DNA from 3 places in the Pseudoduganella sp. R-32 genome. Region 3 is predicted to be linked to each of the others. Evidence: predicted binding sites of a transcription regulator. Region 3 holds the regulator's gene; each other region holds the start of a gene.

Region 1 (7,623 bases), 630 kb from region 3:
CGATAGAAGAAGGCATGGTCGGCAAATATGTCGAACTGGCTGGCATTCCACTGTCTCGAACTTACTTCAAGCTGTGCCGCAATCTTGTCCAGGTCATCATAGATGAAACTGCCGCCGTCGTTATCCAGCAGGGCCAGCATGATGTCGAAGAACATGCCCTCGTGCTTCTCATGCACGCCAGCGAATAGATAGTGGTTAATCAACTGGCTCAGGATCGTTGCACGCTCGGCGCAATGCTCCAGTAGGGAAAGCGTAATGTTGTTGCCGATATCAGGATTCGCCCGAACGAGTGGCAAGATCAATTCGGCCGCTTCCGCCCGCAGTTCTTCGCTTTGCCCAAGGCCGCCATGGTAGAAGTAAATCTCGAGCAGCATTTCAATCGCGTCGGCACCGGTGCCGGTGCCTGGCTTTACTGGCGAGGTGAAGAGTTTTTCTGTCGAATATGCAGCGATCTTCCTGATCAAAGCCAGGATCCTGGGCGAGTGCTGCCATAGCGCGATATGCAAACAGTTATTCGTCCCTGGAAAGCGGAGATGGTTCTTGTGGAATGAAAAGACCAGTTGGTACCCGACTTGCGCATCACCTGCCTTCGTCCAATCGATGCCCTCCAGTCTTCCGATGATGTCGTCGTACAGACGATTAGCGGCAACCGGGGAAGTCTCGCCAAACGCCAACCATGCCCGATTGACGGCTTTGACCAAATGACCGTATTTGCCTTCGGTCGGCGAAATCTCCTTTACCAGCTTGATGGTTTCGGCAACCACCGACCAACCCTCTTCAGGAGAGTAGCTTTTCAATTCCTGCACGAAATCGTCCAACACCCGGATCATTTGTTTGCTGCGGGTCTGCAGCGCGTACATCAGGTCTTTGTTAATCATGTTTACTTACTTCGCCATCGACTGAATATCGTTGCACAGCTCGCGTAGAACAAGAGCAGCAAACTTGCGCGTGCAATCGATGGTAGCACTGAAGGGCTATCTGTTGCCAATTTTCAATGGTTTTTTTGCAATGCAGTTACTTTGCCAGATGCTTGACATGTTTGCGACATATGTCACATACTAACATCAATCGTCACAGACTCGTTTTGTCATGCTTATCCCTTCTACCCCCGAATTATGCGTACTCAAAGCACTCTGGCGTCAAACGCCTTTGAGTGCGCGCGAAATCCACGAGGCTGTGGAAGAAGATCTGGGCTGGTCGTTCTCATCCACGCGTAAGACGGTGGAACGGATGATGGAGAAACAGATGGTTGCGCAGCACGTCCGCCACGGCGTGCAGGTCTACGAAGCCTTGCTCGACAAGGTGGAAACCCTGGCCGCTTATGCCCATGATTTCGGCACCCGCATCATGGAACTGGAGTCACCGCTGCCAGTCAACATGTTCTCGGGCAGTAAGCTCGTTGATGCCAGCGAACTGGCACAGCTTGAGCAGATGCTGTCCGACTGGCCCGATGAGGATGAAGCAAAGTGAGCGACTTCGACCTACTGTTGATGCGCTTCCTGCTCGCGAGCCTGGGCTGCCTTGCGGCAGGCTTCAGCGTGTGGGCGCTGAGCGCCCTGCTTCGGCGCTTCCTGCCGGCGCTGGCGGCGCAGCGGTCCTTGTGGCTGCTCGGTCAACTCACCGTGCTGGCGACCTTCGCCCTGCTATTGCTGCCGCATAGTGAGCGCGTGCGCTTGATTCCACCGCTCGAAATAGCAACGGAAACCGTGACGCATTACATCACGCCACCCAAAGCGCCACGGCCAACCGATGCGGCAGCGGCGCCGGAACAGAATGAAGGCGGCACGACTCACGCGCGCGGCTGGCTTTTGCATGGCGCGCAGTTCTGGCTGGCCATTTACTTGATTGGGCTGGCGCGGGCGGTCATCAATCTACGCCGTGCGCAGCGCTGGCTGGAACGCCTTGCCGACAGCGGCACCAGGCGCGCCGCCGGGGAAGCGCCAGAACATGCCGACATCATTGAGATCGACGCTCCGATTTCGCCAATGCTGCTTGGGCTGTTGCGCCCTCGCTTGCTGCTGCCGCGCCATCTCGGTGGCTTCGACCAGCTACAGCGCGAGCTGATCGTCGAACACGAGATGACCCACTTGCGGCGGCATGACCTGCAGTGGATGGCTGCCGGTGTCTTGCTGCAGACGCTGTTGTGGTTTAACCCTTTCATGCGGCTTCTGCGCGCAAACCTCACTTGGGCCCAGGAGCTGGGCTGCGACCGTGACGTGTTGCGCGGTCGCCCAGCGTCACAGCGCAAGGCGTATGCCGCCGCCCTCGTAGCCCAGCTCAAACTGCAGCACGTGCCTACACACGGCGCCCTGGCATTCGGCAGTATCGATGCCAACACGCTGACCGAGCGCGTATCGCTGATCCGCACGCCAGGCAACGCGCGCCGTGCCATGTGGGCCCGAGCTGCGACCGTCACGCTACTGCTTGCCATCGGGGCCGGCAATTTCGCCTTGCAGCCGGCGCTGGCCTGGAGCGTCTCGCCTTCCGCGCAGTCGATGGCAGCCCTCGATTGCACCAGCTTTGTCGATGCCGCCACCGGGAAGGCGCTGCTGCGCAAGGGCGATTGCTCGACGCGCATCACGCCTGTTTCAACCTTCAATATCGCCGTCAGCCTGATGGGCTATGACAGCGGCTTCCTGCGCGACCAGCACGCGCCGACCCTGCCTTACCTCGCCAGCTACCATGCCGGCCGGCCCGAATGGCGGCGCGATCTCGATCCGCAAGAATGGATTCGCGTCTCGGCTTCCTGGTATGCACAGCAAGTCACGACACATCTCGGCCGAGAGCGATTCAACCGCTACGTACAGGCCTTTGGCTATGGTAACGGCGATACCAGCGGCGATGCGGGCAAGGACAACGGCCTGACCTGGTCATGGATCGGCTCCTCGCTGCAGATTTCGGCCGACGAGCAGACCACTTTCCTGCGTCGTCTGGTGCGGCGCGAGCTGGGCCTCTCGCCGCTCGCCTATGAGCAGACAGCCGGCCTGTTGAAGGTGAAGGACCTGCCGGGCGGCTGGCAAGTCTTTGGCAAGACCGGCACTGGCGCCCCTCTCGGCCCGGACGGCAAGGACGATTACTCGCGCTCCTACGGCTGGTTCGTAGGCTGGGCCACCAATGGCGAACGCACCATCGTGTTCGCCCGCCTCCTGCAAGACGAGAAAGTTGAGGAAGGCGCTGCCGGACCGCGGCTCAAGGAAGCCTTCCTGAACCAGCTGCCGGCACAACTCAAAGCACTCTAAGGACTACAAAATGAAACGCAAAATCTTCGCCCTGCTTGCAGGGCTGGGCCTCCCTTTGCTCGCGCTTTCTGCAGAACACTGCCTGGCGATGGCCGATGCGGCCACCGGCAAGTGGCTGGTGCACGAGGGCGTGTGCGATAAGCGCCTGCCGCCGATGTCGACCTTCAAGCTACCCATAGCGCTGATGGGCTATGACTCGGGCGTGCTGCGGGACGAGCATTCGCCCGTTCTCCCCTTCAAGCAAGGCTACGTGGACTGGCGTACCGTGTGGCGGCAAGCACATGATCCCAGCTCGTGGATGAAGGAATCCGTCGTCTGGTACTCCCAGCAGCTTACGCTGCAACTGGGCGAAGAGCGCTTCGCCAGCTACGTCAAGCAATTTGGCTACGGCAATGCAGATGTCAGCGGCGATCCGGGCAAGAACAACGGTCTGTCCGAATCGTGGCTAGGCTCTTCGTTGCGCATCTCCCCGGACGAACAAATCGGCTTCCTGCGCCGCGTGCTGAATCGTGAACTCGGCGTCAAGCCGCAAGCCTATGCCATGTCCGCCGCTCTGGTACGGCGCCCTGAACCTGCCGGGGGCTGGCAGGTCTTCGGCAAGACCGGCAGTGGCAAAGACGTTGGCTGGTACGTCGGCTGGATTGAACGCGATGGCAAGCGCATCGTCTTCGCCCAAGCCGGCAGCGCCAGCGGCATGGACGAACGCGATAACTTTTTGGCACGCTTGCCGCAGTTGGTCCCCTAGCGCGTTGCGCCGGGTCTTCTCCTCGCTTGACCTAGATCAAAAATATCTGACTTGCATTGAGAATACGCAGTTCTTTCCAAATTTTTGACCTGCGTCAATTCAATAACATGCATGTAAAACATAAGATTTAGTTGTCAAACGGCGCAATCCCGTGCCGGACAAACCTGTGAGAAGAAAATGAAACCGACCTTGATGTCCAAAGCCATTGCAGCACTGGTGATCGGCGCCGCTACACTAGCGCCAGCTTATGCACAACATGGCCAGCACGGCGGCAGCACAGCCGTCCAGTATCGTCCTGACGTGACCTTTACCCTGCATACCGATATCGCAGACGGTAAGCTGGTCTTCATCAGCGACGCCGGCGAGTCCAAGGGCAAGGTTAACCCGACCTTGCGCGTGCCGGAAGGTGCTGTGGTGCAGATCAACCTGGTCAACGGCGATGGCGCAACCCACGACATTTCGGTGCCCGACTTCAAAGTCAAATCGAACCAGCTGAAAGACAAAGGCGCATCGACCGCCGTCGTGTTCAAGGCTGACAAGAAAGGCGAATTCACCTACATCTGCTCCCTGCCCGGCCACGTGGCGGCAGGCATGATCGGCAAGATTATCGTGGGCGAAGGCGAACTCAAAGCCGCGCCAAAAGGCGCCGATGTTTCGCGCAGCCCACTGGAAGTAGGCACGCCGGTCGGCAAACGCGGCCCGCAAACCGTCAACGTGAAGCTGGATACCACCGAGGTGCTCGGCCAGATGATGGACGGCACCACCTACAAATACTGGACCTTCAACAGCAAGGTTCCAGGCCCGTTCATCCGCGTTCGCGTGGGCGATACCGTGAACGTGGACATGTCCAACGCCAAGGACAGCCACATGATCCACTCGGTTGACTTCCACGCCGTGACCGGCCCTGGCGGCGGTGCGGCCGTGACCCAGGCAGCTCCCGGCAGCACCAAGAGCTTTACCTTCAAGGCCATCAATCCAGGCCTGTACGTGTACCACTGCGCTACCCCGATGGTGGCCCAGCACATCTCCAACGGCATGTACGGCATGATCCTGGTCGAACCTGAAGGCGGCCTGCCGAAAGTGGACCGCGAGTTCTACGTGATGCAGGGCGAGCTGTACACCGCGCAGAAGCACGGCACCCCAGGCGAAGCCGAGTTCTCGCTGGACAAACTGCTGGCCGAACAGCCGGAACACCTGATGTTCAACGGCACCCATGACGCGCTGACCAAGACCCACCGCATGGAAGCCAAGGTTGGCGAAACCGTCCGTATCTTCTTCGGCGTCGGCGGTCCTAACGCAACCTCCAGCTTCCACGTGATCGGCGAAGTGTTCGACCGCGTCTACAGCATGGGCGACCTGACCTCGCCTCCTCTGCAGAACGTGCAGACCACCACCGTGGCGCCAGGCGGTGCAACGATGGTCGAGTTCAAGACCGAGGTGCCGGGACGCTTCATCCTGGTCGACCACGCGCTGTCGCGGATGGAGAAAGGCCTGGTCGGCTTCCTCTACGTGACCGGCAAGGAGAATCCGGAAATCTTCCGGACCACCAGCAAGCCTGACGGTGATTCGGGCCACTGATCCACAGGATTAACACCGACATTACCTTAACCAGGACAGGACCCGCCCAGCGGGTCCTTTTGCCATTTCAGGAGAACCAGATGCCTAGCCCCAAAATCGACCCCCGCGAGTTCCTCAAGCGACTGCCCCTGTTCGCAGACCTGTCGCCGGAGGAGCTGACGCTGGTGGCTGCCGGCACTACCGAACACCACATCCCGCGCGGCAGCGCCGTCTTCCAGCGCGGCGATCCATGCGTCGGCTTCCACATGGTCATCTTCGGCCAGGTGAAGCTCAGCTTCCTGTCCGCCCAGGGCAACGAAAAAATCGTCGAGATCATCGGCCCGGGCCACAGCTTCGGCGAAGCGCTGATGTTCATGGAAAAGCCTTACATCGTCACCGCCCACGCAGTCAGCGACTGCATGCTGCTGCACATTTCCAAGCACACCGTATTTGCCGAACTGGCGCGCAACCCGCAGTTTGCACGCCGCATGCTGGCCGGCATGAGCCGCCGCCTGCACGGCCTGATTTCAGATGTGGAAGCCTATTCGCTGCGCTCCGGCAGCCAGCGGATCATTGGCTATCTGTTGAAGGATGACGATGCGACCGACGGTTCGGAGATTACGCTGGCCGTCAGCAAGAAGCTGCTGGCCTCGCGCCTGAACCTGACCCCGGAATACTTCTCGCGCGTGCTGCACGAGCTGGCCGACCAGGGCATGATTGCCGTGAACGGCCGCCAGATCAAGATTCTTGATTCTGCTCGTTTGCGAGCTTACGAAGGCTGATCGCAGCCAGCGCCAGGTCGAAACCCAGGCGCATGCAGGAAACTGCCAGTACCGCACCTGCCGCCTGGGCAAGCCAGCCAGGTGCGATGGCAGCAGCAAGCAGCATCACCACGCTGGCGGCATGCCAGGCAAACTGCACGCGCGGTTCGCTCTCCGGCATCAACTGGCGCACGCCCGGCACATCGCAGCCTGCATGCTGCCCGTGGTACCACAACAGGAACGGCACGATCTTGTACAGCATGCCGTTCACTGCCGACATGGCAAAGCCACCGATAAACAGCACGCCAAGCACCAGCGCCTTGTCCACGCCGCGCGGGCAAAGGAAGACGGCGACGCTGGCCAGCAGCGAGCCAAGCGAGAGCCACCAATACCAGGTCGATACGTCGGCCGCGCGCTCGCGGCGAAACAGCAGCCCCAGGGTGTACACCGCGAACAGCCCCAGGCAGACGCTCACCAGCCCCGCCCCGATCCATTGCCATGGCGCGTTGAGAAGGTAGCCGGCGGTCCACAGCGCCAAGCCGCCAAGGCATAGCGGCGGCAGCGTGAAGGCAAGCTGGCGCGGAAACAGCTGGGTGGACTGGAACATCGGCACCACCTGGAACACCACGGATACGACCAGCACACCGACCCAGCCCACCAGGGCCCAGGCAGCATGCACATTGGTCCATTCCATCACGCGCAGGCGCACCGCGCCCACCAGGAAGGCCGCCAGCGCCACGCCAATCGTCACGGCGCAGGCCAGTGCCACCACGGCCTGGCGCATGCCCGCCACGACCGGCAATGCGTTCGGCGCCGAGCGCTGCGACAGCGCCCTCGCCAGGACGGCAATAAGAAGAATGAAGGCGCCCGCGAGCAGGATACCAGCCGCGCGCAGGCACCACGGCAACCCATGCAGGAATCCTGCCGCCAGCAGCAGCGCGCCGCCGGCCAGGGCGCCCCAGATCACGGGACCAAGCCGGCGCGCCCAGTGCAGCTCGACGCCGGCAACCACCGGCACCATCTGCAACAGCGAACCGGCCATGGCCATGCCAAGGAAACCGAGCGTCAGCAAATGGGTCACGGCCAGCGTGGCCGGAGCCCAGCGTGTGCTCATTGCGTCGGCGCCCTGCCACAGCAGCAGCAGGCCAGCCAAGGCGCCGAACCATGGCGCCGCCAGCAGGAAGCGCAGCGGCAGCGCCAGCCCGGGCGCATGCTCGAAAGCCAGCTTGCGTTGCATCAGTCGTTCTGGGAAATCAGGATTTCGTAGATATAGTCGTCGCGCATCGTCGTGCGGTAGCGGTAACCGTTCTTCTCGAGGATG
Region 2 (7,623 bases), 880 kb from region 3:
GCTGCACGCCATGGTTGCGTGCGGCGGGCAAAGAAAGAGGACTTTATGAAACAGGCATTCTGGTCACGCCGGCTACACAAGTGGCTTGGCCTGCTGGTCGGCATCCAGGCTTTGTTCTGGATGGCGAGCGGCGTGTATATGGCCGCAATTTCGATCGACATTATCCACGGCGACCACCTGTCGCACGTGGAGCGGCCTGCAGTGGAGGCGAAAGCCGTCGCGCTGCAGCCGTCGCAGCTGGCGGCGCAATTCCCCGGCATGACAGGCTTTCGCCTGAAGCATTTGCTGGAGCGGGAAGTGTATGAGGTGAAGTTCGCCGGCGGCATCGGCCTGGTGGACGCGGCCAGCGGCAAGCAACTGGATCCGCTGGACCAGGCGCAGGCACTGAAACTGGCGCAACAAGCGTACATGGGCGATGGCAGCGTGAGCGGCATTCAATTACTCCGGGAATTGCCGAAAGAGGTCGCTACGCGCCGCGCGCCGTTATGGCGCGTCGACTTTGACGACTCCAATGGCAGCAGCCTTTACGTGTCTCCATCCACAGGGGAAGTGGTGGCGCAGCGTCATTCCCTGTGGCGGGCCTATGATTTCCTGTGGATGCTGCACATCATGGATTACGACAAGCGCAGCAACGTCAACAACACGCTGTTGCGCAGCGTTTCCATTGCCGGCACCCTGTTCGCGTTGAGCGGGATCTGGCTGCTGTGGTTCACCGTGCGCAGGAGGGCCGCGAAATGACGCCGTTACTGCGGAAAATGCATAAATGGGTCGGGCTGGTCGTCGGACTGCAGTTCCTGCTCTGGCTGGTGAGCGGCATGGTCATGAGCCTGCTGGACCAGGACGTGGTCGAAGGCATGGCCCATCGGGCGCCGCTGAAGGCGGCTGCGGAGTGGCCGAGAACCGGCCTGGTGGCGCCGGCCGACGTGCTGGCGGCTTCGCGCAAGCCGGTGGAATCGATCGACAGCCGCTGGCTGCTGCAAGTGCCGGCTTACCTGCTGAAGAACGGCGAGGGTAGCTGGCTGCTGGATGCGCGCAACGGCGCGCCGCTTGCGGTCGGCGCTGACCAGGCGCTGGAAGTGGCGCGTGCCGATTATGTTGGCGAAGGAAAGGCCGGGCAGCCGCAATGGGTGGCGAAACCGACGCTGGAGATTCGCAAGCATCGCGGGGCAAGCTGGCGTGTTGATTTCGATGACGCGGACGCCACGACGATTTACGTGTCCGCCGTCGATGGCCGCATCCTGGAGCGGCGCAACGCCACGTGGCGCCTGTTCGACATCGCATGGATGCTGCACATCATGGACTATGGTGGCCGTGAAGATTTCAACAATTCGCTGCTGCTGATGGCTGCATTGGGCGGCTTGTGGATGGCGCTGAGTGGCATATGGCTGCTGTGCACCAGCCTGCGCCTGCACGATTTCGTCCCGGCACGCCTGCTGCCGGCGCGGCAGGTGACCGTGCTCGATGAGGGCGGAAAGCGCATCGGCATCGTCAAATCCCGCCACGGCGATTCGGTGTTCGATGCGCTGGCGCGCGCGGGGATACGGCTGCCGTCCAACTGCGGCGGCGGCCAAAGCTGCGGGCTGTGCGAGGTGCGCGCCTGCCATAACGCGCCGCCGGCATCGTCGTCCGATGGCGATCACATTCCGGACCAGCGCCTGCGCCGAGGCCACCGGCTGGCCTGCGGCATGGCGGTGACCTCCGATATGGAAATCGCGGTCAGCCATGGTGCGGCACTGATGGTCAGCCGCACGGCAACGGTGGAGCGCGTGCGCGAGATCACGCCGACCCTGCGTGAAGTGGTGCTGCGCCCGGACCAGAAAGCGGGCGCCGATTTCCGCCCCGGCAGCTATGTGCAGCTTCACATTCCCCGTGCGCGCGGGCTGTTCGGGCCCCGCAAGTCCTTGCGCCGGTCTTATTCGCTGTCGCTGCCGGTCGCACAGGCCGGCGGCTGCGTGACGCTGCTGGTGCGGCACGTCGCCGGTGGTATCGGCTCGTCGTACGTGCACGCGCTGAAAGAGGGGGAGCAAGTCGCGTTCAATGGACCGTTTGGCGAATTCGCCTTGCGCCGGGGCCGGAACGAAAAAGTCTTCATCGGCGGCGGGGCCGGCATGGCGCCGTTACGCTCAATGATTCGCGCGCAGCTGGAATCCGGCGCGAAGGAGGCCGTGCGCTTCTGGTATGGGGCGCGTGCTGCGGACGAAGTGCCGTATCGTGAAGAATTTGACGAACTGGCGCTGCGCTACCCGCATTTCAGCTGGCACGTGGTGCTGTCCGACAATGGCCGCAAGGTGCATGAAGTGGTGCGCGACGAGTTTCTTGCGCAGCAGCCGCAGGCCCGCGATTGCGACTTCTATGTTTGCGGGCCGCCCGCGATGCTGCATGCCACGCGCGAAATGCTGAAGGAGCAGGGCGCGCAGCGGGTGTCGTTCGACGACTTCAAGATCTAGCTGTCGTCAAGTGCGGGCGAACTCGATGCGCTGCTTGCGCGGGTTCGGCCGCACGATGTGCTCCAGCGGCAGCACGGTGGACTGCTTGATCTTCTTCAGCGCGATGTTGGATTTGACGTTGACCACGCCGGGCAGCAGCAGGATTTCCTTCATCATCAGGTCGGCGAAGGATGCCAGGTCGTGCGATACGACGCGCGCCACGTAGTCTGCTTCACCGGTCACGGAGAAGCACTCCATCACTTCAGGCACATCGCGGATCGCCTTTTCGAAGGCGTCGCCGCGCTTCTCGCCGTGGCGGTCCAGTGTGATATGGACGAAGGCCATTACGTCCAATCCCACCGTGGTCGGTTCCAGCACGGCTGCATAATGGTCGATGATCCCTGCCTCGCGCAGGCGCTGCACGCGCCGCCCAACCTGCGACACCGATAAATGCAGCACTTCAGCCAGGGCGGCGTTGGTCGCCTCCCCATTGCGCTGAAGCTCGTTCAGCAGGGACAGGTCGTGGCGGTCGACGGTAATCATCATCAGTTCCTTTGTTGGTGCGCAAAATGCGCATATATAGCGTCGTCAAGTGCTCATAATGCGCAAAAATCCAGAAGCAGTGCGTAGTATATCCGTTATCTACACACCTTTCCGGAGACAGCAAATGACCGACTCACTGTGGGACAACCCGATGGGCACCGACGGCTTCGAATTCATCGAATACGCGGCGCCGGACCCAGTCGCAATGGGCAAGACTTTCGAAGCCATGGGCTTTACCGCGGTGGCGCGCCATCGCAGCAAGGATGTGACCCTGTACCGCCAGGGCGAAGTCAACTTCCTGCTGAACGCTGAAAAGGATTCCTTCGCACAGCGCTTCGCCGAACTGCACGGCCCATCGGTCTGCGCCATCGGCTTCCGCGTGAAAGATGCCGCCTATGCCTACAAGCGCGCGCTGCGACTTGGCGCCTGGGGCTTTGAGAGCAAGGCCGGCCCGATGGAACTGAACCTGCCGGCCATCAAAGGCATCGGCGATTCGCTGATCTACCTGGTGGACCGCTGGCCGGGCAACGGCAATATCAGCATTTACGACGTCGATTTCGAGCCGATTCCGGGTGTCGACCAGAACCCGAAAGGCCATGGCCTGACCTACATCGACCACCTGACCCACAACGTGCACCGAGGCCGCATGGGCGAATGGGCCGAGTTCTACGAGCGCCTGTTCAACTTCCGCGAAGTGCGCTATTTCGATATCGAAGGCCAGGTCACCGGCGTGAAGTCGAAGGCCATGACTAGCCCTTGCGGCAAGCTGCGCATCCCGATCAACGAGGAAGGCACCGACCGCCCCGGCCAGATCCAGGAATACCTCGATGCGTATCGCGGCGAAGGCATCCAGCACATTGCCATGGGCAGCGACAACCTGTACGCGACCGTGGACAGCCTGCGCGGCGCCGGTGTGAAGCTGCTCGACACCATCGACACTTACTACGAACTGGTCGACCGGCGCATCCCCGGCCATGGCGAGCAGCTGCAGGCCCTGCGCGAGCGCAAGATCCTGATTGACGGCAAGCCAGGCGACCTGCTGCTGCAGATCTTCTCCGAAAACCAGCTTGGCCCGGTGTTCTTCGAGTTCATCCAGCGCAAGGGCAACCAGGGCTTCGGCGAAGGCAACTTCAAAGCCCTGTTCGAGTCGATTGAGCTGGACCAGATGCGCCGCGGCGTGCTGACCGCGTAATCAATGCGCCATCAATACTGGCAGCGTCGCCGTTGCCAGTATGGTGCGCGTGGCGCCGCCCAGCATCATTTCACGGAAGCGGCTATGGCCGTAGGCGCCCATCACCAGCAGGTCGACATTGAAGTCGGCTGCCAGCGACAGGATGGCCTTGCCGGGATCGGCCGGCTCTGGCCTGCGCAGGACTTCCACATTCACGCCGTGCCGCGCCAGGTAGAGGGCGATATCGGCTCCCGGCGATTCGCCCAGGGTATCGGCGCTGTTGCCCAGCACTGCCAGCGTGACCTGTTCCGCACCGCGCAACAGGGGCAGGGCGGCGGTGACGGCCTTTGCCGCCTCCACGCTGCCGTTCCAGGCCACCATCACGCGCTTGCCGATGGTCGGGAAGCGTCCCGTACGCGGCACCAGCAGTACCGGGCGGCCGCAATTCAATAGCACGTAATCCGGCAGGTCCGGCAGCAGGCTATCCTGATTGTCGTCGGCGGCTGCAGCCTGTCCCAGTACCACGAGGTCGGCGTAGCGCGCTTGCATGCACAGGCCGGCATATTCGTCGTCGTTGCTGCTGCGCGCTTCGAAAGACTGGACGCCAAGGCGATCGGCCTGGGACTTGAATTGCTCCAGCGCCAGTTGCACGCGCTCCTCGGCACGGCGCAGGTAGTCGGCGAGGAATACGCCGCTGCCTTCGTAACTGCGGCCTGCCAACATCGAGCGTGGCATGCCGGTCATCGCGGCGCCGACCAGGTGGGCTTCTTCACGCGCGGCGATGGCTGCCGCCAGCGCGATGCGGGCTTCGGCGTTCGCCGCCCGGTCGGCATGGACTACGATGGTGCGGTAAGACATGATGTCCTCCTGTGTTGATGTTGGTACAAGTGTGCGCCCGATTGCCGCGCATGATCCATGACTTGGGTCAAGCTCGTCTGATATCATGTCTTTATGTTACGTTCTTGTCTTGCGCCCTCCTGCCTGTTGCTTGCCTTGAGCCCTGCAGCAGTTGCCGGCCAGGGGGAGGTGGTGTTTGTCGCCGCGACCAACCACAATATGCCCTTGTCCCGTTTCCAGGACGGGGAAATGGTCGATGGCTTGCTGAAGGACCTTGGCGACGGCATTGCGCATCGAATGGGGCGGCAGGCGCGTTACGTCAGCGTTCCCGCCAAGCGGGTTGCCGAATACCTCGCCAGCGGACGGGCCGATGGCGTCTGCTACGTGCTGCCGCGCTGGTTGCCCGGCACGTTCAACTGGAGCCAGCCGCTGATGCCCGATGCGGGCGTGCTGGTGTCACGGCCGGAAGCGCCTGCGGTACGGGCACTATCCGACCTGGCCAACAAGCCGGTCGGCACGGTGCTGGGGTATTCCTATTCGATGATCGATGCCGCGCTGGGACGTGCGTTCGTGCGCGAGGATGCGCCTTCGATGGAGCTGAATATCTCGAAGATCCAGCATGGCCGCATGCAATACGCCATCATGGGCCGCATGACCGCGGAATACCTGATGCGCGCAGAGCCGCAGCACAAGCTGCGGATCGACTTCGAGTTTGATCCCTTCAAGGCGCAATGTGCGTTCTCGAAAAAGTCTGCAATCCCGTTCGACGATGTCCAGCGCGCCATCGGCGGCCTGGTCTCCGATGGCAGCATCGACCGGCTGCTGCGCCGCTATCGCTAACTACACTTGAAAACCATGTCATTGCCCATTCTCAAAACACTGTTCGACTACAAGGCCTGGGCCAATATCGAACTGTTCGACGTGCTGGCGAGCGTTACTTCGGAAGCAGACCTGCACACCGCCATCCGTACCCTGAATCACATCTACGTCGTCGACCGCATCTTCCGCGCGCACCTGCTCGGGGAGGCGCATGGCTACGAGGCCACCAACACCAAGGCCACGCCGGCTTTGGCGGAGCTGCGCGCCGCGGTCATCGAAACGGACGGCTGGTACCAGCAGTACGTCGCCAGCCTGGATGAAGCTGCGCTGTCCGCAAGGCTTCAGTTCAGGTTCACCGACGGCGACACCGGCCAGATGTCTCGCGAAGAAATGCTGATGCACGTGATTACCCATGGCGGTTATCACCGCGGCAACGTGGGGCAGGTGCTCAAGAATATCTCGGTGGCGCCGCCGCGCGATATCCTGACGAAATTCCTGCACGTCAGCGAACCGGGGCGCCGCTTGCTATAATCTGGCCAAATGAATATCCGGCGCTTCCTCGTTATCCTGCTGTTACTAGTGCTGCCGCTCCAGGCGACCCTGGCGGCGACGGATAGCTGCTGCCTGAAAATCAATGTGTCGCAGCTCGACGAGCATGTGGCTGCGGCGACTGATTCGCCAGGCTCGGATAGTGCCTGTTGCACGCAGTGCGACTTCTGCCATCACTCGCATGCGCCGTTTGTCGCCAACCTGGTTGACGGGCGCCAGCAAGTCGATTCGATCGCTCCGGTGCCTTCGCCGGAGCCGCCTTTCCATTCCTTCATCCCGGATATTCCTCCGCGTCCCGACAGGCTCCGCTGATTGATCCGGCTGCCGCATGCAGCCGTTCCCCATCAATCATCAAGGAGCAACATCGTGAAAGCCATTTACGTGCCCTTGCTGGCGGCCATTTGCCTGGCCCCCGCGTGGGCGCAACCATCATTGACGCTTGCCGAAGCGCTGGAACGTGCGCGGCAAGGCAATCCCGAGCTGCGGGCGCTGGCGCTGGAAGTCGCAGCCGTCGACGCGGCCGGACGGCAGGCAGCTTTGCTGCCCAATCCTTCGCTGGACTACCTGCGCGAAGGGAAAACCAGCGAGGGCGGTTCTTCGACCGTCCAGCTATCAATCCCGCTTGAACTGGGCGGCAAGCGCGCCGCGCGCATGGAGGCGGCGCAGGCTGGCAGCCGTACGGCGGCACTGGATCTGGCCGTCGGCCGGGCGCGAATCGAGGCGGAAGTGGTCGCCGCCTACCAGCAAACATGGCTCGCGCAGCAGCATGTTGCGTTGGCTATGCAGGTCAGCGAAAGCGGGCGCCGCTCCAGCGAAGCCGCCGCGCGCCGCGTATTGGCGGGCAAGGTGTCGCCGGTGGAAGAGGCTCGAGCCCGCGTGGCGGAAGCCAACTGGCGCATCGAGGGCGTGACAGCGCAGCGCGAACTGGACGAGGCGCGTATCAGGCTGGCCAGCCTGCTCGGCAACACCGGTAGCGAAATCGGGGTGCTGGCGGCGCCTGCCTCGCCAGCCGAAGCCGGCCTCCCCGCCGGACAGCTGGAAGACCTGATTGATTCCGCGCCAGCCATCGAGCGGGCCATTGCCGAAGTCGAGGCGGGCAAGGCGTCCCTGCGTATGGAGCGCGCCGCACGCATGCCGGACGTTTCGCTGATCGTCGGCAGCAAGCGCAGCGAAGGTCCGGAGCGCGACCGCGTCCGCCAGAACATCATCGGACTGTCCGTCCCACTGCCGCTGTTTAATCGCAACCAGGGCGCGATCCTGGCAGCGCAACGCCGTGCC
Region 3 (7,623 bases):
GGGCTTCCGCTACGGTAACCGCGCCGTCAACCGCGGGGTGAACCTCGAGATCAAGGCCGGCGAAATGATTGGCCTGGTGGGCCATTCCGGCTCCGGCAAGTCGACCCTGGTCAACCTGATCTGCCGCTTCTACGACGTGGCGGAAGGCGCGATCCTGCTGGACGGCGTCGATATCCGCAACTACGCGGTGTCGGACTACCGCCGCAATATCGGCCTGGTGCTGCAGGAGCCATTCCTGTTCTTCGGCACCATTGCGGAAAACATCGCCTACGGCAAGCCGGAAGCCACCCGCGAAGAAATCATGAAGGCCGCCCGCGCAGCGCACGCCCACGACTTCATCCTGCGCCTGCCGCAGGGTTACGATTCGATGGTGGGCGAGCGCGGCCAGGGCCTGTCGGGCGGTGAACGCCAGCGTATTTCGATTGCGCGCGCGCTGCTGATCGATCCACGCATCCTGATCCTCGACGAAGCGACTGCATCGGTGGACTCGGAAACGGAAAAAGAAATCCAGAAGGCGCTGGACAACCTCGTCGCCGGCCGCACCACGATTGCCATTGCGCACCGTCTCTCAACGCTGCAACGCGCGAACCGCCTGGTGGTGATGGACCGCGGCAAGGTCGTCGAAGAAGGCCCTCATGAAGAACTGATGGCCAGGGAAGGCGCCTACTACCGCCTCTACCAGGCGCAGGCACGTAACGTCGATACAGACATGGATGACAAGGCAAAGAGCCGTGAAGATGATTAATTTTACTTTGAGCCGGGACAGCTTCGGTAAGCTGAACCTGATCGACGCCAACGGCGTGCTGCATGAAGGCGTGTCGCCGGTACGCGCGTTTCCCATCCAGGCGCCGGATGAAGGCCTGTCGCTGGTAAACACCGACGGCAAGGAAGTGGCCTGGCTGGATCGTATTTCCGACCTGTCGCCGCAACTGGCGGACATTGTGCGCGAAGAACTGGCCGGCCGTGAATTCATGCCGGTCATCCAGCGTATCGTGGACGTGGGCAGCTATGCCTGCCCTTCCACCTGGAGCGTCGAAACCGACCGCGGCGATACCACCTTCGTGCTGCGCGGCGAAGAAGATATTCGCCGCATCGGCAGCGTTTCCTTGCTGGTGTCGGACAGCCACGGCATCCACTTCCTGATCCGCGACCAGTTCGCGCTGGATAAGCACAGCAAGAAGATCCTCGATCGATTCCTCTAAGCGCGCCGCTAGCGCGCCATGCCATCCAGTTCCGCCAGGACCTCGCCGGGCAAATCGAGCGCCTGCGCGGCAAGGTTCTCCTTGAGGTGGGCAATCGAGGTGGTCCCCGGAATCAACAGCACATTCGGCGACCGGTACAGCAGCCAAGCCAGGGCCACCTGGTTCGGGGACGCGCCCAAGCGGGCGGCGACACGCGACAAGGTAGACGACTGCAGCGGCGAGAACCCGCCCAAGGGGAAGAACGGCACGTAGGCGATACCATCGCGTGCCAGTTCATCAATCAAGGCGTCGTCATTGCGGTGGGCCAGGTTGTACTGGTTTTGCACGCACACGATCTCGCACATCCGCCGGCCCTCGGCTACCTGGGCATGGGTCACGTTGCTCAAGCCGATGTGGCGTACCAGGCCTTTGCGCTGCAGCTCGGCCAGCGCGGCAAGCGGCTCTTCGATCGAGCCCTCAGCCGGCTGCATCGGATCGATCATCAGGCGCAAATTGACGACATCCAGTTTGTCGAGCCCCAGGTTGCGCAAGTTGTCATGCACGGCCTGTTCCAGTTCAGCAGGCGAACAAGCCGGCAGCCAGGAAGAATCGGCGCCGCGCCGGGCGCCAATTTTCGTGGCAATCACCAGGCCATCGCGGTAGGGGCGCAAGGCTTCGCGGATCAATTGGTTGGTTACGTGCGGGCCGTAGAAATCGCTGGTGTCGATGTGATCGACACCGGATTCAACCGCCGTGCGCAAGACCTTCAATGCGCCTGCTGTATCGGCCGGCGGCCCGAAAACATGCGGCCCTGAAAGGCGCATGGCGCCGTAACCCATGCGATTGACGATCAGGTCTCCGAGGCAGTAAGTGGATGGTTGCTGGGACATGGTAGAGCTCCTTTTCAATGAGGTTCCCAGTCTAGAAGCGAATCGACCGTTCGATAAGCCGGTATAATCAAAACAGCCCGTACGAAAATTTGCACAATGCGCGTCGATCTTGCCGACCTGAATGCTTTCATTGCCGTTGCACGCGCCCAAGGCTTTCGCGATGGCGCGCGTGCGATGGGCGTCAGCGCATCCGGTCTCAGCGAAGCGGTGCGCCGCCTGGAAGCCCAGTTGGGAGTGCGGCTGCTGAACCGCACCACGCGCAGCGTCACCTCCACTGAAGCGGGCAAGCGCCTGCTGGCGCGCCTCCAGCCCGCCCTGTCAGAAGTCGATGCCGCCCTCGCCGAAGTGAACGGCTTGCGCGACCGGCCAGCCGGCAGATTGAGGCTGAACGTCCCCATCAGTGCAGCACGACTGGTATTGCCGGCCATCGTACCGGCGTTCCTGGCCGCCTATCCCGACATACAACTGGAAATTGCCGCAGAAGAGGGCCTCGTCGACGTGCTTGCCGCGGGCTGCGACGCAGGCGTTCGCTATGACGAGCGCCTTGAGCAGGACATGATCGCGGTACCCATCGGCCCACGGGTCCAGCGCTTTGCCGCCGCTGCCGCGCCGGTCTACCTCGACAAACGCGGGCGGCCCGACCATCCGCAACAACTGCTCCAGCACGATTGCTTGCGCATGCGCTTTGCCGGGCGCGCCGTACCGCCATGGGAATTCAGGCGCGATGGGGAAACCGTGAAAGTCGATGTCAACGGCCCCTTGCTGGTGGAGCCATCCGGTGCCGTTGAACTGATCGTCGACGCGGCCAAGGCAGGAAGCGGGGTCATCTATCTGTTCGAAGACTGGCTGCGCCCGCACCTGGACAATGGCGCCCTGGAAGCGGTGCTGGAACCCTGGTGGCAATCCTTTACGGGCCCTTTCCTCTACTACCCAGAGCGCCGGCTGGTTCCGCCGCCCTTGCGCGCCTTCATAGACTTTGTCAAAAGTGAAAATTGACATGGATCATGTGCACGATTTTTTCCCAGCGGCACAATTGCGGTTCGACACTACTGGAGAACCCCATGGATTCCATCGTCTTCGGGCCGGACCTCGCACTGGGCATTCCCGTTCTCGACCAGTCGCACCGCATCGTCTTCGACATGCTCGACGCCATGGTAACCCTGCCCCGTCCCGCCTTTGACGCAGCCTGCCGCGACCTGGCAGCTGAATTCATGGAACACCTGCGCGAAGAAAACAGCCTGATGGAGCGCATCGCCTACCCGGCTGCCCAGGCCCACCGCGCAGCCCATGGCTACTTGCTGGAAAAGGTCGCCCGCACCCTGCGCCTGCTGAAGGACGACGAGGAAGCCACGGCACGCGACATCATCCGCACCCTGCCGGACTGGCTCGAGGCCCACATCAACACGATGGACCTTGCGCTCGCAGTTGCGGCTTCCCGGTTAGAGTAATAAAGTGCTTGACTTAGAGTGCACTCTAACTTTTACGATCACCCCATGGAATCGCACCTGAGCATTGACGAAGTCGCCAAACGTACCGGCCTCACAGCCTACACCCTCCGCTATTACGAGCGCATCGGGCTGATTGCCCCGGTCAATCGTGCAGCGGGCGGCCGGCGGCGCTATGCGGCCTCGGACCTTGCCTGGATCGAATTCCTGCTGCGTCTGCGAACGACCCATATGCCAATCGGCAAAATGCAGTCATTCGCAAAACTTCGCGGCGCTGGGGACTCGACGGTGCCGGAACGGCGCCGGATGCTGGAAGAGCATATGCAGAACGTGCTCGCCGAAATCGAGGCGATGCAACAATCTGCAGCATCATTGCAGGCCAAGATCGAGTATTACCGCTCCCTGGAGCAGTCCCTGGCGTCGAATCCAACCACCGATGGAGCACATGCCAATGAACACCGAAAGCCGCTACGAGCGCGGGCTCGCAAAACTGCGTGAAGTCGACGGCCAGGCCGGCGACCGCGTCGTGCAAAGCCTGGAAGATATTGCGCCCGATTTCGCCCGCTACCTGATCGAATTCCCCTTTGGCGACATCTATTCGCGCCCGGGGCTTGACCTGAAATCACGCGAGATCGCTGTGGTGGCCGCGCTGACCGCCATGGGCAACGCTGCGCCCCAGCTCAAGGTGCACATCCACGCCGCCCTCAACGTCGGCGTCAGCCGCGAAGAGATCGTGGAGACCATCATGCAGATGGCCGTCTACGCCGGCTTTCCGGCTGCGCTCAACGGCCTGATGGCCGCCAAAGAAGTGTTCGCGCAATAAAAAAGGGGCAGCAAGAGCTGCCCCATACACCCCCTACAGGTGAGAAAACTGGTAAGCCGGTCAGGCGACAGCGAGTTCCTGCGCCATGCCGCCGGACGACATGGCCTCGAGCCTGGCGCGGTCGGTAATGCGCAGATCGCGGTTGCTCAGGACGATCGAGCCATCCTGGCGCAGGCGGGCCAGCTGGCGGCTGACGCTTTCCACGGTCAGGCCCAGGTAGCCGCCGATATCTTCACGCGACATGCGCAACTGGAAGCTGGTCGAAGAGTAGCCGCGCTGGGCGTAACGGCCAGCGAGGTTCAGCAGGAACATGGCCAGCCGCTGTTCGGCGCGCATATGGCTCAGGAACAGCATCACCGACTGCTCGCGCTGGATTTCGCGGCTCATGGTGCGGTGGAACTGCTGCAGCAAGCCGGGAATCTGCATCACCAGCTCTTGCAGGCGGTTGAAGGGGATCTCGCAGACTTCACTGTCCTCCAGCGCCACGGCATTGCAGGAATGCTGGCCATTGCCGATGGCTTCCATGCCCAGCAGGTCGCCGGCCATGTGGAAACCGCCAATCGTCTGTTCGCCGCGCTGGTTCACCTGCACGGTCTTGAAGTGGCCGAAGCGCACGGCATACAGGCTGTGGAAGCTGTCGCCGGTCTTGTACAGCGGCTCGTCGCGGTTCACGCGGCGGCGGCGGGAAATGATCTGGTCAAGGCGAGCAACATCTTCGTCGGCCAGGCCCTGTGGCAAGCAAAGGCGGTTGAAGCTGCACAGCGAGCATTTGGCTGCGACTGGTGCGCAGGATTTGGTGGCGTTTGCAGGGGTGATTGGGATGACCGGGCTCATTTTGCTGCTCCTTGTTTTCGATGGAAGCAGTATCGCGCCCGGCGTCATTTCCCGGTATCAAGCATCCTGTGTAGTTGCTGTAGTGGTTCCCCTACAGCCGCTCAGATCAGCCCGTGCTCGAGGGCATAGCGGGTCAGCTCAGCATTCGTGGACATGCCCATTTTCTCGAGGATGCGGCTGCGATAGGTTGTCACAGTGTTAGGACTGAGATGTAGTTTTTCCCCTATGCGCACCAGGGACTCGCCCTGGGCAATCAGTTTGAAAACTTCCAGTTCGCGGTTGGAGAGCTCTTCGTGGTCGCCGCTCGGGCCGCCGCCGACCAGGGTTGCCAGTTTTTCAAGCAACGCCGGGCTCACGTGCTTGCCGCCCGAGGCAGCCTTGCGCACGGCCTCGATCAGGGTCGCCGTCGGCGCATCCTTGGTCAGGTAGCCGGAGGCGCCCGATTTCAGCGCGCGCACCGCGTAAATTTCCTCGGAATAGGTGCTCAGCACCAGCACCGCCATGCGCGGGCATTCGCTGCGCAGGGTCTTCAACAGGTCCAGGCCATTCTTGCCCGGCATCTTGATGTCCACCAGCGCCACGTCGAAACTGCGCTCGGCCACGCGCTGCATCGCTTCGACGGCGTTGCCGGCCTCGCCCTCCACGCTGATGTCGGGCGCCGTGCCCAGCATGAGGCGCACGCCATTGCGTGCAATCGCATGGTCGTCGACCAGCAAAACGGTGATCTTGTCACCCATTCTTGTCCTCCAAAGGCAGCCGCAGCTGCAGGGTAGTGCCCTGCCCGGCCTTGCCGCTGATATTCAGTTCGCCGGCAAAGCGGCGCGTGCGCTCGTGCATGCCGAACAAGCCCCACGATTCCCGGTCGGACAAGCCGGCACTTTCGATACCCTTGCCATTGTCTTCCACCCGCAGCACCACGTTTTCGCCGTCAATATCCACGATGACGCGCGCCTCGCTCGCTTCGGCATGGCGCACCACGTTGGTCAGCGCTTCCTGCGCGACGCGGAACAACATGGTGCTGCGCTCCGCATCGAGCTCCAGCGCCTGCGCCTCCGGCGTGATATTGCAGGTGCATTGCAAGCCGCTGCGCTGCGCCACCTGTTCCGCATACCATTCCAGCGCAGGCCAGATGCCCAGCTGGTCCAACACGCTTGGACGCAGGTCGGTAATCACGCGGCGCACGGTCTCTATCGCATCTTGCGCCAGCTTGGCCGCATCCTTCAACAGTGGGTCCGATTGCTCGCCGCCGCGCTCGATGGCGACCGAGATATAGGCCTTGATGCCGGTCAGCAGGCCGCCCAGTTCATCATGGATTTCCTGGGCGATGCGGGTGCGTTCGTGTTCCTTCAGTTTTTCCTGGTACGCGGCCAGTTCACGCAGCTCTTTCTGCGACTGCCGCAGCACCTGTTCAGCCAGTTGTTTCTCGTCGATCAGGCGCTGCTCGCGCAGCAGGCGGTCGATGGCGCCCGCCAGGAAGTCGAGGTAGCGGCCGTCGTTGTCCTTCACCAGGTAGTCGCGCGCGCCGCGGCGCATCGCTTCCGCCGCAACGGTGGCACTGTCGGCGCCGGTCAGCATCATCACCGGGATATTTGGCTGGGGTTCGCCGCGGTCTGCCGCGAGACGTGCCAGGAATTCAAGCCCGGTCAGGTCGGGCAAGTGATAATCGAGCAGGATGCAGTCGGGCTCTTCGCGCAAGGCGATATCCAGGCCTTCCTGGCCACTTTCCGCTTCCAGCAATTCGCAGTTGAAGCCCGGCGCCTGCGCAAAGGCGCGGCGGCAGGCGATACGGTCAACGATATCGTCTTCGACGATAAGGACCCTTACCCTGTTCATGGCAGCTCGCTGATGGTCCAGTACAGGTTGATGGAGCGGACCACCTCCACGAACTGGCGGTAGTCCACCGGCTTGGTCATGTAGCCGGCGACGCCCAGGTCGAAGCTGCGCATCTTGTCCTGCTGTTCTTCCGACGTGGTCAGGACGATGACCGGGATGCGGCGCAGCAGCGGGTCCTGCTTGACGTTCTGCAGGAACTCGATGCCGTTCATGATCGGCATGTTCAGGTCCAGCAGGATGATGCATGGCTGTTCGTTGCCCGGCTCGCGCAGGTATTCCAGTGCGGCCTCGCCGTTTTCCGTCGCCACGACACGGTTGCTGACATGGACCTCCTTCAGCGCGCGCAGGATGGTCATCACGTCGACCTGGTCGTCTTCCACCAGCAGGATCGGCTTGCTCGTATTATTCATGCTTTATTCTTTCTTTTCTTTGGCAGGGTGAAATAGAAGGTCGTGCCCTTGCCCAGCTCGGACTCCAGCCACACCCTGCCCTGGTACATTTCCACAATTTTTTTCACCAGCGCCAGGCCGACACCCGTGCTTTCAACCCGGTCGCGCGGCGCCAGCGTCTGGAACAGCTGGAAAATCCGTTCAAAATGACGCTCGGCGATGCCGGGG

The links. Region 3 encodes FNR, which switches genes on or off when oxygen is low (the NO sensors DNR and NnrR bind a similar motif). Its sites were predicted from a motif close to TTGATNNNNATCAA; they were not measured.
Region 1: a site for FNR is predicted at 4,011-4,024, ahead of nirK (copper-containing nitrite reductase). Genes of this name have one in related genera too.
Region 2: a site for FNR is predicted at 5,056-5,069, ahead of ACN9MU_RS20630 (universal stress protein). Genes of this name have one in related genera too.

What each region holds. Positions count from the first base shown of each region.
Region 1 covers NZ_CP183987.1:3,054,273-3,061,895, reverse strand. Annotated here, with positions in the region: gene ACN9MU_RS14145 (DUF6892 domain-containing protein) at 1-878, opposite strand, end outside; gene ACN9MU_RS14140 (BlaI/MecI/CopY family transcriptional regulator) at 1,090-1,470, shown strand; partial or broken gene ACN9MU_RS14135 (M56 family metallopeptidase) at 1,491-2,351, shown strand; gene blaOXA (class D beta-lactamase) at 2,496-3,239, shown strand; gene blaOXA (class D beta-lactamase) at 3,250-3,984, shown strand; gene nirK (copper-containing nitrite reductase) at 4,162-5,562, shown strand; gene ACN9MU_RS14115 (Crp/Fnr family transcriptional regulator) at 5,643-6,323, shown strand; gene ACN9MU_RS14110 (permease) at 6,280-7,539, opposite strand; gene ACN9MU_RS14105 (DUF2249 domain-containing protein) at 7,539-7,623, opposite strand, start outside.
Region 2 covers NZ_CP183987.1:4,563,126-4,570,748, reverse strand. Annotated here, with positions in the region: gene ACN9MU_RS20650 (PepSY domain-containing protein) at 46-738, shown strand; gene ACN9MU_RS20645 (FAD-binding oxidoreductase) at 735-2,447, shown strand; gene ACN9MU_RS20640 (Lrp/AsnC family transcriptional regulator) at 2,454-2,972, opposite strand; gene hppD (4-hydroxyphenylpyruvate dioxygenase) at 3,094-4,161, shown strand; gene ACN9MU_RS20630 (universal stress protein) at 4,162-4,998, opposite strand; gene ACN9MU_RS20625 (substrate-binding periplasmic protein) at 5,134-5,817, shown strand; gene ACN9MU_RS20620 (DinB family protein) at 5,833-6,327, shown strand; gene ACN9MU_RS20615 (hypothetical protein) at 6,337-6,657, shown strand; gene ACN9MU_RS20610 (TolC family protein) at 6,712-7,623, shown strand, end outside.
Region 3 covers NZ_CP183987.1:3,680,027-3,687,649, reverse strand. Annotated here, with positions in the region: gene ACN9MU_RS16925 (ABC transporter ATP-binding protein) at 1-745, shown strand, start outside; gene ACN9MU_RS16920 (DUF1854 domain-containing protein) at 738-1,202, shown strand; gene ACN9MU_RS16915 (aldo/keto reductase family oxidoreductase) at 1,211-2,071, opposite strand; gene ACN9MU_RS16910 (LysR substrate-binding domain-containing protein) at 2,168-3,067, shown strand; gene ACN9MU_RS16905 (bacteriohemerythrin) at 3,133-3,519, shown strand; gene ACN9MU_RS16900 (MerR family transcriptional regulator) at 3,565-4,014, shown strand; gene ACN9MU_RS16895 (carboxymuconolactone decarboxylase family protein) at 3,968-4,339, shown strand; gene fnr (fumarate/nitrate reduction transcriptional regulator Fnr) at 4,400-5,173, opposite strand; gene ACN9MU_RS16885 (response regulator) at 5,275-5,910, opposite strand; gene ACN9MU_RS16880 (response regulator) at 5,903-7,006, opposite strand; gene ACN9MU_RS16875 (response regulator) at 7,003-7,416, opposite strand; gene ACN9MU_RS16870 (sensor histidine kinase) at 7,413-7,623, opposite strand, start outside.